3 regions of the Pseudarthrobacter sp. NBSH8 genome follow, and region 2 is predicted to be linked to each of the others. Evidence: predicted binding sites of a transcription regulator. Region 2 holds the regulator's gene; each other region holds the start of a gene.
The links. Region 2 encodes Rex, which represses fermentation and respiration genes when NADH is low (regulators of the CRP and FNR family bind a similar motif). Its sites were predicted from a motif close to CTTGTGAANNNNTTCACAAG; they were not measured.

Region 1 (3,267 bases), 960 kb from region 2:
CCGGGCCAGCAGGTGCCGCGCCAGCTCGCCGCGGGTGTGCTTGGCGAAGTGGCTGACCACCTTGCGCACGCCATTGACCTCAGTAAAAACATTGACGGCCACCGTCTGAGCCGGCGGCGGTGTCCAGGCGGCGGCATAGGTGCTGGAGCGGCAGTCCACGAGCAGATGCCCGGACGCCGACTCCGCGAGGGCCGCCGAAATCTGAGGCTTCCAGAACGAGGCGAGGCGGCCGACGTCGGGCAGTGCCGTTCCCATCGACAGCCGGTAGGCGGGCACACTGTCCGCGAAGCGGATGGCGCCCCATAGCGCCGAGATCACCAGCACGGATACATCGGCCTTCCGCCGCTGCGCCGGCGTCAGGGTTTTGTAGCCGAGGGCGTCGTACAGAACGCCGGAATAGATCTGGTGTGCCGGGGCGGCCGGTTCGGCGTGGAGCCGGGTGTTGCGTTCGACGTCGTCCTGCAGCGATGCGCCGACGCCCAGCAGCGCGAGGGCATCCTCATGTGCGCTGACCGTCCCCAGCGCCTCCAGGACTTTGGCCCGATAGGTGTTGAGTTCGGGAAAGCTCAGTGACGGCCAGTCGACGGCGGATCCGCGGACTGCGGGGGTCTTGCCTTCGGAGGGGGGAAGCAGAATCAGCACCGTACGATCTTACCGGCGACGGCGTGGCCTCCTGCCGGCGGTAGACTGGGCTGCGGATGGGTTGACCAGGCGGCCGCGCGTCACGCAAGTGGCTCGAGGAACGTCCGGGCTCCGCAGGGCAGGGTGGTGGGTAACGCCCACTCGGGGTAACCCGCAGGCCAGTGCCACAGAGAACAGACCGCCTGCGTCTTCCGGCAACGGAAGCTCAGCAGGTAAGGGTGAAACGGTGGTGTAAGAGACCACCAGCTTCCCGGGTGACCGGGAAGGCTAGGTAAACCCCACCCGGAGCAAGGCCAGACAGGACACGTTTGAGGGCTGCCCGCCCGAGTGTCCGGGTAGGCCGCTGGAGGGCGTCGGCAACGGCGTCCGTAGATGGATGGCCGCTACTCCCGCGCTGGTAACGGTACGGGAGCACAGAACCCGGCGTATCGGTCAACCCATCCAACACCTCCCGCCGGGCACGGACCCGCCCCGTATGTGAGTGATTTCACGCTGGTGGCGGCGGTCCGCGGGTCTGCTCCAGCCTAGAATGGAGAGCGAACGTAGGAGTTCTGCCGCCGGGTCTGCGTTCGCAGCCGGTGGCTTTTCTTTGCGCTTCTCCACGGCACCCGGGATGGACCGCATCCTGCCGGTGCCAGAGCCCCTGGACATCATCAGGTGGCCGCCAACCGCGTACGACGACGTATGCGGCTGAACCGAGGAAGGTAGTTCTGTGAGCCAGACGTCAGATTCTTGTCTTGATACGTGGATGGGCCGGGAGGCTCTCGCCGAGGCCATGATTCCGGTGATTGGCCGGCTGTACCGCGAAAACAACGTGGTGACCAGCATTCATGGCCGGAGCCTGATCAACAAATCCACCATGAACATCCTCAAGGCGCACCGGTTCGCCCGCCGCATGAGCAACACCGAGCTCCTGCTCGAAGAGACCGCACCGCTGCTGAACATCCTGGCTCAGCTGGAGCTGGGTGCGGCGGCCATCGACGTCGCCCGACTGGCGGAGAAGTTCAAGGCAGAAGGCGACGGCGCCACCCTGGAAGAGTTCCTCCGCGCCGAACTTGCCGAGGTCGTTGGCAGGCGCGGTCGCGATGACCGCACCAGCACCGACGTTGTGCTGTACGGTTTTGGCCGGATCGGCCGCCTGCTGGCGCGCCTCCTGATCGAAAAGGCCGGTGGCGGCCACGGCCTGCGCCTGCGCGCCATCGTGGTGCGCCGCGGCTCGGACAAGGACCTCACCAAGCGCGCCAGCCTCCTGCGCCGCGACTCGGTCCACGGTTCCTTCGAGGGAACCATCCGGGTGGATGAGGCTGCCAACACCATTACGGCGAACGGTGTACAGGTCCAGGTCATCTACTCGGACAATCCTGCCACGATCGACTACACCGCCTACGGCATCCACAACGCCCTGGTGGTGGACAACACTGGCCGCTGGCGTGACGCCGAAGGCCTGTCCCAGCACCTGCAGAGCAAGGGTGTTGCGCGGGTTCTCCTGACGGCGCCGGGCAAGGGCGACCTGAAGAACATCGTGCACGGTATTAACCACCGCAGCATCGAGGACACGGACCAGATCGTGTCCGCAGCGTCCTGCACCACGAACGCCATCACCCCGGTCCTGAAGGCCATCAACGACAAGTTCGGCGTGATCCACGGGCACGTTGAAACCGTCCACTCCTTCACCAACGACCAGAACCTGATCGACAACTTCCACAAGGGCGACCGCCGCGGCCGCTCCGCCGCGCTGAACATGGTTATCACCGAAACCGGAGCGGCCACTGCTGTGGCGAAGGCGCTGCCCGAGCTGCTGGGAAAGCTCACCGGCAGCTCAATCCGCGTCCCCACGCCGGACGTTTCGCTGGCCATTCTGAACCTCAGCCTGGAGAGCGGAACCACCAAGGATGAGGTGAACGACTATCTGCGCCAGATGTCCCTGCATTCGGACCTCCGCAAGCAGATTGACTACATCGATTCGCCCGAGGTTGTTTCCACGGACTTTGTTGGCTCACGCCGTGCCGGCATCGTGGACGGCCTCGCCACCATCTCCAACGGCAAGAACCTGATTCTTTACGTCTGGTACGACAATGAATTCGGTTACAGCTGCCAGGTAGTCCGGGTTATGGAAGAGATGGCCGGAGTCAACCCGCCGGCGTTCCCCGCCAAGGAAGCCGCTGCGGCGTTGGCAGCAATCGCTGTCTAGGCCGTTTGCCGGGCTGGCCGCCCGACATTCCCGGCTGATTTGCTGGAATCAGCCGGGAATCGGGATCACACTGGTGGCATGGATAACGAAACTCTCCACGAGACCACCCTTGAACACGCCCTCGACGTCGCCAAGGCCAACCACAAAGAAGCGATCCGGCTCCTGGACCAGGCGCGCGGGTCCCGGGCTTCCGGCGATGTCGGTGACGACCGGGTGCGGCAGCTCGAAGGGCTCCTCCAGGTTGCCGAAGAAGACCTGCGCCGTGTAGCCCGGGAGCAATAGCCGGCCTCAGCAGTGGGCGGGATGCCCGGTCCACTTGTCCTCCCCGTTGTGGATAACCGCTTGGGTGTCGGTGGGGTGACCTAGGCTCTTTTGGTGCGTTACATTTCCGGAAGAGCTGATTACCCATGACCGTCAGCTGGCGTGCCTACCGC
Region 2 (3,267 bases):
TACGGCGAGAACGCCCCGCAGTATGGCCAGCAGACTCCCCCGGCGCCGCAGTACGGTCAGAACGCCCCGCAGTATGGCCAGCAGACTCCCCCGGCGCCGCAGTACGGTCAGAACGCCCCGCAGTTTGGGCAGAACACCCCGCCGCAGTACGGTCAGAACGCCCCGCAGTTTGGGCAGAACACCCCGCCGCAGTTCGGCCAGCCCACACCTCCGCCCTATGGCCAGCAGCCGTACGGACAGTCCCCCTACGCGCAGTACCCGTCCGAACAGCCGCAGGCCACCGGATCCAACGGGGTTCCCCGGCTGGTCAATATCTCGTTCTGGCTGCTGATCGGCGCGGGTGTTGTGTACGTCATCAGCCTGCTGATGGGCATCGGCATGCTTGACGATCCTCAGATCCGGAACGCGTTCGACGACGCCATGCGCAGCAACGGCGCCACTCCTGCTGACTTCAGCTACGAAGACTTTAAGGGCATCCTTGCCGGATCGCTCGTAGTCTTCGCGATTATCGGTGCGGGGTTGTACGCACTCGTGGCGTTCTTCGTCCGGAAAGGCAAGAACTGGGCCCGCATCCTCGGCACCGTTTTCGCAGCGCTGTCCGTTGTCGGCCTCTTCGGCGCACCGAGCATCGGAACTCTGGGGACGCTGGCGGGGATCGCGGCCATCGTGCTGCTCTACCTGCCGGCGGCGGCGCCCTATTTCCGCAAGCAGCAGGCATTCGGCAGCCCGTACGGCGCCCCGGGCAGCACGCCTGGCAACCCCTACGGCCAGTAGCACCGCAAGTCGAATCCACACCCTAATGGGCGTGGACCCCACCAACCGCCAACGAAACTAGGCGGACTGGTCCGGGGTCTGCGCCCGTTGTGCGTGATAGGCGAGGATCTGTAGCTCGGTGGCCATGTCCACCTTGCGGAGGTTCACGCCCTCGGGGACCTGGAGCATGACGGGGGCGAAGCTGAGGATGCTGTGGACGCCGGCGGCCACCACGCGGTCGCACACGGCCTGCGCCACGGTGGCCGGAAGCGCCAGGACCACCATATTGGCGCCCGTCCGCTGCAGCACCGCCTCCATGTCCGCGGCGTCGCTGACCCGCAGCCAGCCCACCTCGTTGCCCACCACCATCTGGTCGGCGTCGAAAATGGCCACCACGTCAAAACCGCGGGACTCGAAGCCGCCATAGCGGGCCAGGGCTTTGCCGAGGTTACCCGCGCCAACAATGGCGACCTTCCAGTCGTGGGTCAGCCCCAGGGCCGCGGAGATGTGGCGGCTCAGGTACTGCACTTCGTAGCCCACGCCACGCGTGCCGTAGGAGCCCACATAAGAGAGGTCCTTGCGGAGAGTTGACGAGCTCACGCCCGATGCTTCCGCCAGGGATTCCGAAGATACCCGTTCGACGCCGTCGGACAACAGCGTGTTAAGGGCGCGCAGGTAGATGGTCAGCCGAGCCACGGCTGCGGGCGGGATCTGTTTGGCGGCCTCTGTGCTCGGGGTAGGCTGTGCCCCGTGGACAGGCTGCGTCCTGTGGTCAGGCCCTGCACCTTGGACAGCCTGGGGAGATGAATCCAGTGATGTCACTATCCCCTCCGTCCCATCGCGTCGTGACTCCACTCTAGAGCCCCGCCGCTGGTGCCAACAAAGCCTGTGTCATTCTGCGAGGCCCGCTTTCCTATTGGGCCATGGCGCGTTGAAGGACGCGCTCCAGCCGGGCTTCGTCGATCTTCCAGAAATCGCGCTGGATTCCATCCACCAAAACCACGGGAATTTCCTCCGCATACTGCTCACGCAGTTCCGGCAGTTCGTCCACCTGCTGTTCCGTCCACCCGAGTCCCAGCAACGCAGTAACGCGTCCGACGGCGTCGCGCGCGGCTGCGCACAGGTGACAGTCTGCTTTGGTGATGAGGACTACCTCGGGTTTTGCCATGCATTAACCGTAACGCCCTTCGCGGCAGAGGCACTGGCACTGAAATCCTGGCCGCTGACTATTGACTAGACTCGTGGACATGCCCGAGGAGAAATACGTCGCTGTGGTGACCCAGCCGGATGCGTTGATGCAGACCGGCGAAGCCGCCTTTTTCGACGTCGATAACACCCTCATGAAGGGCGCCAGCCTTTTCCACGTTGCCCGCAAGATGCACCAGCGCGGCGCCTTTACGCTGACGCAGGCTGCAGGGTTCGCGTGGAAGCAGTTTAAATTTGTGACGCGTGGCGAGAACATGGACGACGTCCACGCTGTCCGCGATTCTGCCCTCACCCTCGTTGCCGGCATCACGGTGGAAGACGTCAAGGCCTTGGGCGAAGAGGTCTACGACGAAATGATCGCGTCCAGGATCTGGCCCGGCGCCAAGGCACTGGCGCAGCAACACCTCCGCGTGGGCCGGCGGGTCTGGCTGGTCACCGGCACCCCCATTGAGGTCGCCACGGTCATTTCCACCAGGCTGGGCCTGACAGGAGCCTTGGGAACGGTTGGCGAGGTTTCCGACGGCATGTACACCGGCCGCCTGGTGGGCGACATCCTGCACGGTGCAGCGAAGGCTGTGGCCGTCCGGGAACTGGCAGACGCCGAAGGCCTGGACCTGAAGCGATGCTGGGCCTACAGCGACTCATACAACGACATCCCGCTGCTGACCCTGGTAGGGCACCCGGTAGCCATCAACCCTGATGCCAAGCTCCGCCGCCACGCACGGGACAACAACTGGCCGGTCTACGACTTCCGTTCCGGTCGACGCGCAGCCACCTTGGGCCTCAAGGCAGCAACGGCCGGTGGCGCCGTGTACGGGCTCTGGCGCGGATACTCCCGGATGCGCGGCCCCCGCATTTAGGAACCGGGCCGCCAGCTGCTGTGCCTCGCGTACGAGCGCATCGCTGCCGCTCACACGCAAAAAAATGCCCGCTGCCGGGAAGGCAACGGGCATTTTCACGCTTGTTGAAGTATCTCTACTTCTTATTACGGCGCTGGTGACGGGTCTTACGAAGCAACTTGCGGTGCTTCTTCTTGGCCATACGCTTGCGACGCTTCTTAATAACTGAACCCACGAAAGTTCCTCACAAACTAGATGCAGTACCTGTCTGATGGAAAAGGTCCGTGGACAGAGCTACAGAACTGAAACAACTGACAGATTCTTACAATGACGTAAAACGTTCCTTAACAGGGTACCGCTTCTTGGCGATGCCCACTGACCGCAGGTAATGCTCAGGCGGTTTCGGTGTGTCCGTCCACCACAGCACCCTTAAGGTACTGCTCGACGGCGTTTTCCGGCACCCGGTACG
Region 3 (3,267 bases), 1.2 Mb from region 2:
CGGTTATCCACCACATCCGGGGAAGCCACGTTCACCGGGCCCGAAATGTCCGTTCGCGCGTGGAGGAAGCGGACGGTGCGGTAGAGGTCCTCGACGTGGATCCAGCTGAACTTCTGGCTGCCGGCGCCCATGTGACCGCCCAGGCCAAGCCGGGCCAAGGCCGCGAAAGGCCGCAGGGTGCCGCCGCCCGGGCCCAGCACGATGGCGATCCGCAGCGCAATTTTTCGCGTCCCGGGCGCGGTGGCGGAGTCCAAGGCGGCTTCCCACGCCCGGGCCACGACCACCGAAAAGCCTGTCCCGGGTTCGCCGTCAGACTCTGTCTGCGGCCGGTCATCCGCGTGCCGGTAGATGGTGCCGGTGCTGGCGTTGAGCCAGGCCGACGGCGGCGCCTTGCAGACTGCGAGTGCGCGGCCGAGTGCCGTGGTGGTGGAGACGCGGGAATCGAGGATGGCCGCCTTGTTCCTGGCGCCATAGCGGCAGTTGACCGACCGTCCGGCAAGGTTCACCAGCAGGTCGGCGCCGTCCAGCACCCGGGTGATGGCGCCGTCGTCGTTCCAGTTGGCCGCTTCGGCCGTACCCGCGGTGGCCCGGCGGCCGATGGTGCGCACCGTCCAGCCGTCCTTTTCGAAGCGGTGCCGAAGATAGGTGCCGATGAAGCCCGAGGCTCCGGCGAGCACCACGGTGTTTGTCCTGTTCATTTCTTCCCCCAGCTTTGTGTTCGGTGGCGTGTTCAGTCGCGGATACTGCGGCTCAGGTTGAGGACATCGTCCAGCACCTTGTTAACGCCGGGAATCCTTGCCAGCGAAAGTCCCCGGGCGATCAACGGGACTACGCCGTCCACCAGCTTCCGGGTCCGGCGCTGGTCTTCGGAGGTGTCGTACACCCAGAACAGGGCGATCCCCATGTAGCCGAGCCAGAGCAGCTCGGGCAGGTCGGCGCGGAGCTTTTTTGGAGCGGCCGGGCTGGCGCCTTCCACCGCTGCCCGGAAGATGCCGAGCGATGCCTCGCGGGCCGCCGTCGACTCGCCCGCGAAAGGGTTGACGGGCGACGTCGGCCGGATGGCAGTGGCCACGAAGTCGGCGCCGAAGCGGTGGTACGGGGCCATGACATCCAGGCCGGCGTGCAGTGTGGCCTTCAGCCGGCTGCCCAGGTCCTTGAGGCCCTCGAGTGCCTCGTCAGCCTTGGCTGCATGCTCTGCCTGGACCTGGACGTACAGCTCCTGCACCAGCTCATCCTTGGAGACGAAATAGTAGTAGGCGTTGCCCACGGAGACCCCAGCCTCGGCCGCGATGGCCCGCATGGTGGTCTTCCCGAACCCTATATCGCGGAACATACGCAGCGCGACGTCCGCTACGAGTTGCCTGGTCTGCTCGCTCTTGGCGGTCACGGTTTCTCCTCTTTTGAACATGTTCAAAACTGAGTATGCCATGGAACTGAACGTGTTCAAAACGTGGCTGCACGCGCCGGTGGGAGAGCTGCGCACGTTCAGTGGGAGAATGGCGTGACAGTGCTAATACAGCCGGCGTCCGACGCAAATTTCTTTGCGGAACGGTACGCCGAGCGAACCACTACGAATGGAATCTCCCCATGTTTTCCCCCTCAGGCCCTGACGCCCGGCCCATCGCCGGCTCCGCCCGGACGGCACCGAAATTTGCATCGACCGGCTCGCCGTACTTCGGCATCATGCTGGCTTTCATGGCCGTGGTGCTGATCCTGTCGAACATCGGGGCGTCCAAAGGCGTCGCGATCGGCCCGATTATCACCGACGGCGGCTTCTTCCTGTTCCCGCTCGCCTACATCCTGGGCGACGTCATCAGCGAGGTCTACGGCTTCAAGGTGGCGCGCAAAGCCATTTTTACCACCTTCGCCCTCTCCGTCTTCGCCTCTGTTTGTTACTGGGTGATCATCGCCCTGCCCGGCTTTGATGACGACTTCGGCACATCCAAGCAGGCAGCCCTGGAAGGTGCCCTGGGCCCAGTCCCGCAGATTGTGCTCGCCTCGCTGCTGGCATTCCTGGCCGGCCAGACCATCAACTCATGGATCCTGGTGAAGATGAAGGCCCGCTCCGGGGAGAAATCCCTCTGGGCGCGGCTGATGGGCTCCACCGGCGCAGGTGAATTCGTGGACACCCTGATTTTCTGCAGCATCGCCGCCTCCGTCATCGGCATCACCGACTTCGGTACGTTCATGAACTACGTGGTGGTGGGCTTTGTCTACAAGACCCTCGTTGAGTTCCTGTTCGTCCCGGTGACGTCACTGGTGATCGGGTGGATCAAAAAGCGCGAACCGAGCTACGGCGCGGGGTCAGCCCCCGCCTAGCCTCAGCCCTTGAGCGTCCTGTCAAGGAGGGCGCGGAGCTCGGCGTAGTGGCGCTCCGTGGCCTCCGGATGGAACATCGATGTGTCCGCCATCGAATAGCCGTGCGGCGCCCCGGCATAGATCTCGTTGGAAGCCTCGAGCCCGGCATCGTCGAGTGCCGCACCCAGGCGCGCAACGGAGCCGGGATCCATGCTCTTGTCGTGGTCGGCGTGGCCGAAGACGAAGCGCGCCCTGGCCTTGTCGAGTCCATGGTGCGGGCTGTCCGGGGCGTCGCTCGCAAGCCCGCCGCCGTGGAAGCCGCCACAGGCTGTCACCGCTTCGGGGTGGGCGATGGCCGTGCGGACTGCCAGGCGGGCGCCCATGCAGTACCCGAACGTGCCGATTGGACCCGGGGCGACGCCGTCGAGCGTTCCCAGCGCTTCCACCCACGCATCAATGTCCGGCAGGGCTTTGTCCGTGGTGAGGCGTCCGACGCGCGGGAACGCGGCCTTGCCGGCAACCGCCCGGCCCTCCAGCGTGGTCATGTCCATTGCGGGGGCGAGTTCCGCGGCCGAGCCTTCGCGGTAGAAGGCGTTCGGGGCGAGGACCACGTAGCCCCAGTCGGCGATGCGCTGCGCCATCTCCTCGATGCGCGGGCGCAGGCCGAACGCGTCCATGTAGAGGATGACGCCCGGGAAGGGACCTTCGCCGGAAGAGGGGCGTGCCATGATGGCCTCGGCTGTGCCTTCTGCGGCAGGGATTTCGATGAGCATTTGGTCAGGATATCGGAGGACGACGGCGGGACGCCGCCCCGTTGCGTCGCGCCCCGCAGGCGGCCAGCGAGCCGGGCCAGCGCTCAGGAGTAGTACTGCGCCAGGGTCTCGGCCTTGAACTCGAAGAAGGTCCCGGCCTCGATGGCCAGCCGCGCATCGTCCACCATTTTCACCACAAAGCGTTCGTTGTGGATGG

Region 1: a site for Rex is predicted at 1,117-1,136, ahead of FYJ92_RS11145 (glyceraldehyde-3-phosphate dehydrogenase). Genes of this name have one in related genera too.
Region 3: a site for Rex is predicted at 1,398-1,417, ahead of FYJ92_RS02685 (queuosine precursor transporter). Genes of this name have one in related genera too.

The regions. Positions count from the first base shown of each region.
Region 1 is NZ_CP043178.1:2,429,604-2,432,870, reverse strand. Features, by position in the region: gene FYJ92_RS11155 (YaaA family protein) at 1-642, opposite strand, end outside; RNA gene rnpB (RNase P RNA component class A) at 700-1,086, shown strand; gene FYJ92_RS11145 (glyceraldehyde-3-phosphate dehydrogenase) at 1,391-2,833, shown strand; gene FYJ92_RS11140 (hypothetical protein) at 2,912-3,115, shown strand; gene FYJ92_RS11135 (HNH endonuclease family protein) at 3,241-3,267, shown strand, end outside.
Region 2 is NZ_CP043178.1:3,393,598-3,396,864, forward strand. Features, by position in the region: gene FYJ92_RS15695 (hypothetical protein) at 1-774, shown strand, start outside; gene FYJ92_RS15700 (redox-sensing transcriptional repressor Rex) at 832-1,575, opposite strand; gene FYJ92_RS15705 (glutaredoxin family protein) at 1,667-1,921, opposite strand; gene FYJ92_RS15710 (HAD family phosphatase) at 2,001-2,819, shown strand; gene FYJ92_RS15715 (30S ribosomal protein bS22) at 2,935-3,033, opposite strand; gene FYJ92_RS15720 (helix-turn-helix domain-containing protein) at 3,191-3,267, opposite strand, start outside.
Region 3 is NZ_CP043178.1:575,903-579,169, forward strand. Features, by position in the region: gene FYJ92_RS02675 (TIGR01777 family oxidoreductase) at 1-698, opposite strand, end outside; gene FYJ92_RS02680 (TetR/AcrR family transcriptional regulator) at 731-1,387, opposite strand; gene FYJ92_RS02685 (queuosine precursor transporter) at 1,588-2,319, shown strand; gene FYJ92_RS02690 (dienelactone hydrolase family protein) at 2,322-3,071, opposite strand; gene tgt (tRNA guanosine(34) transglycosylase Tgt) at 3,155-3,267, opposite strand, start outside.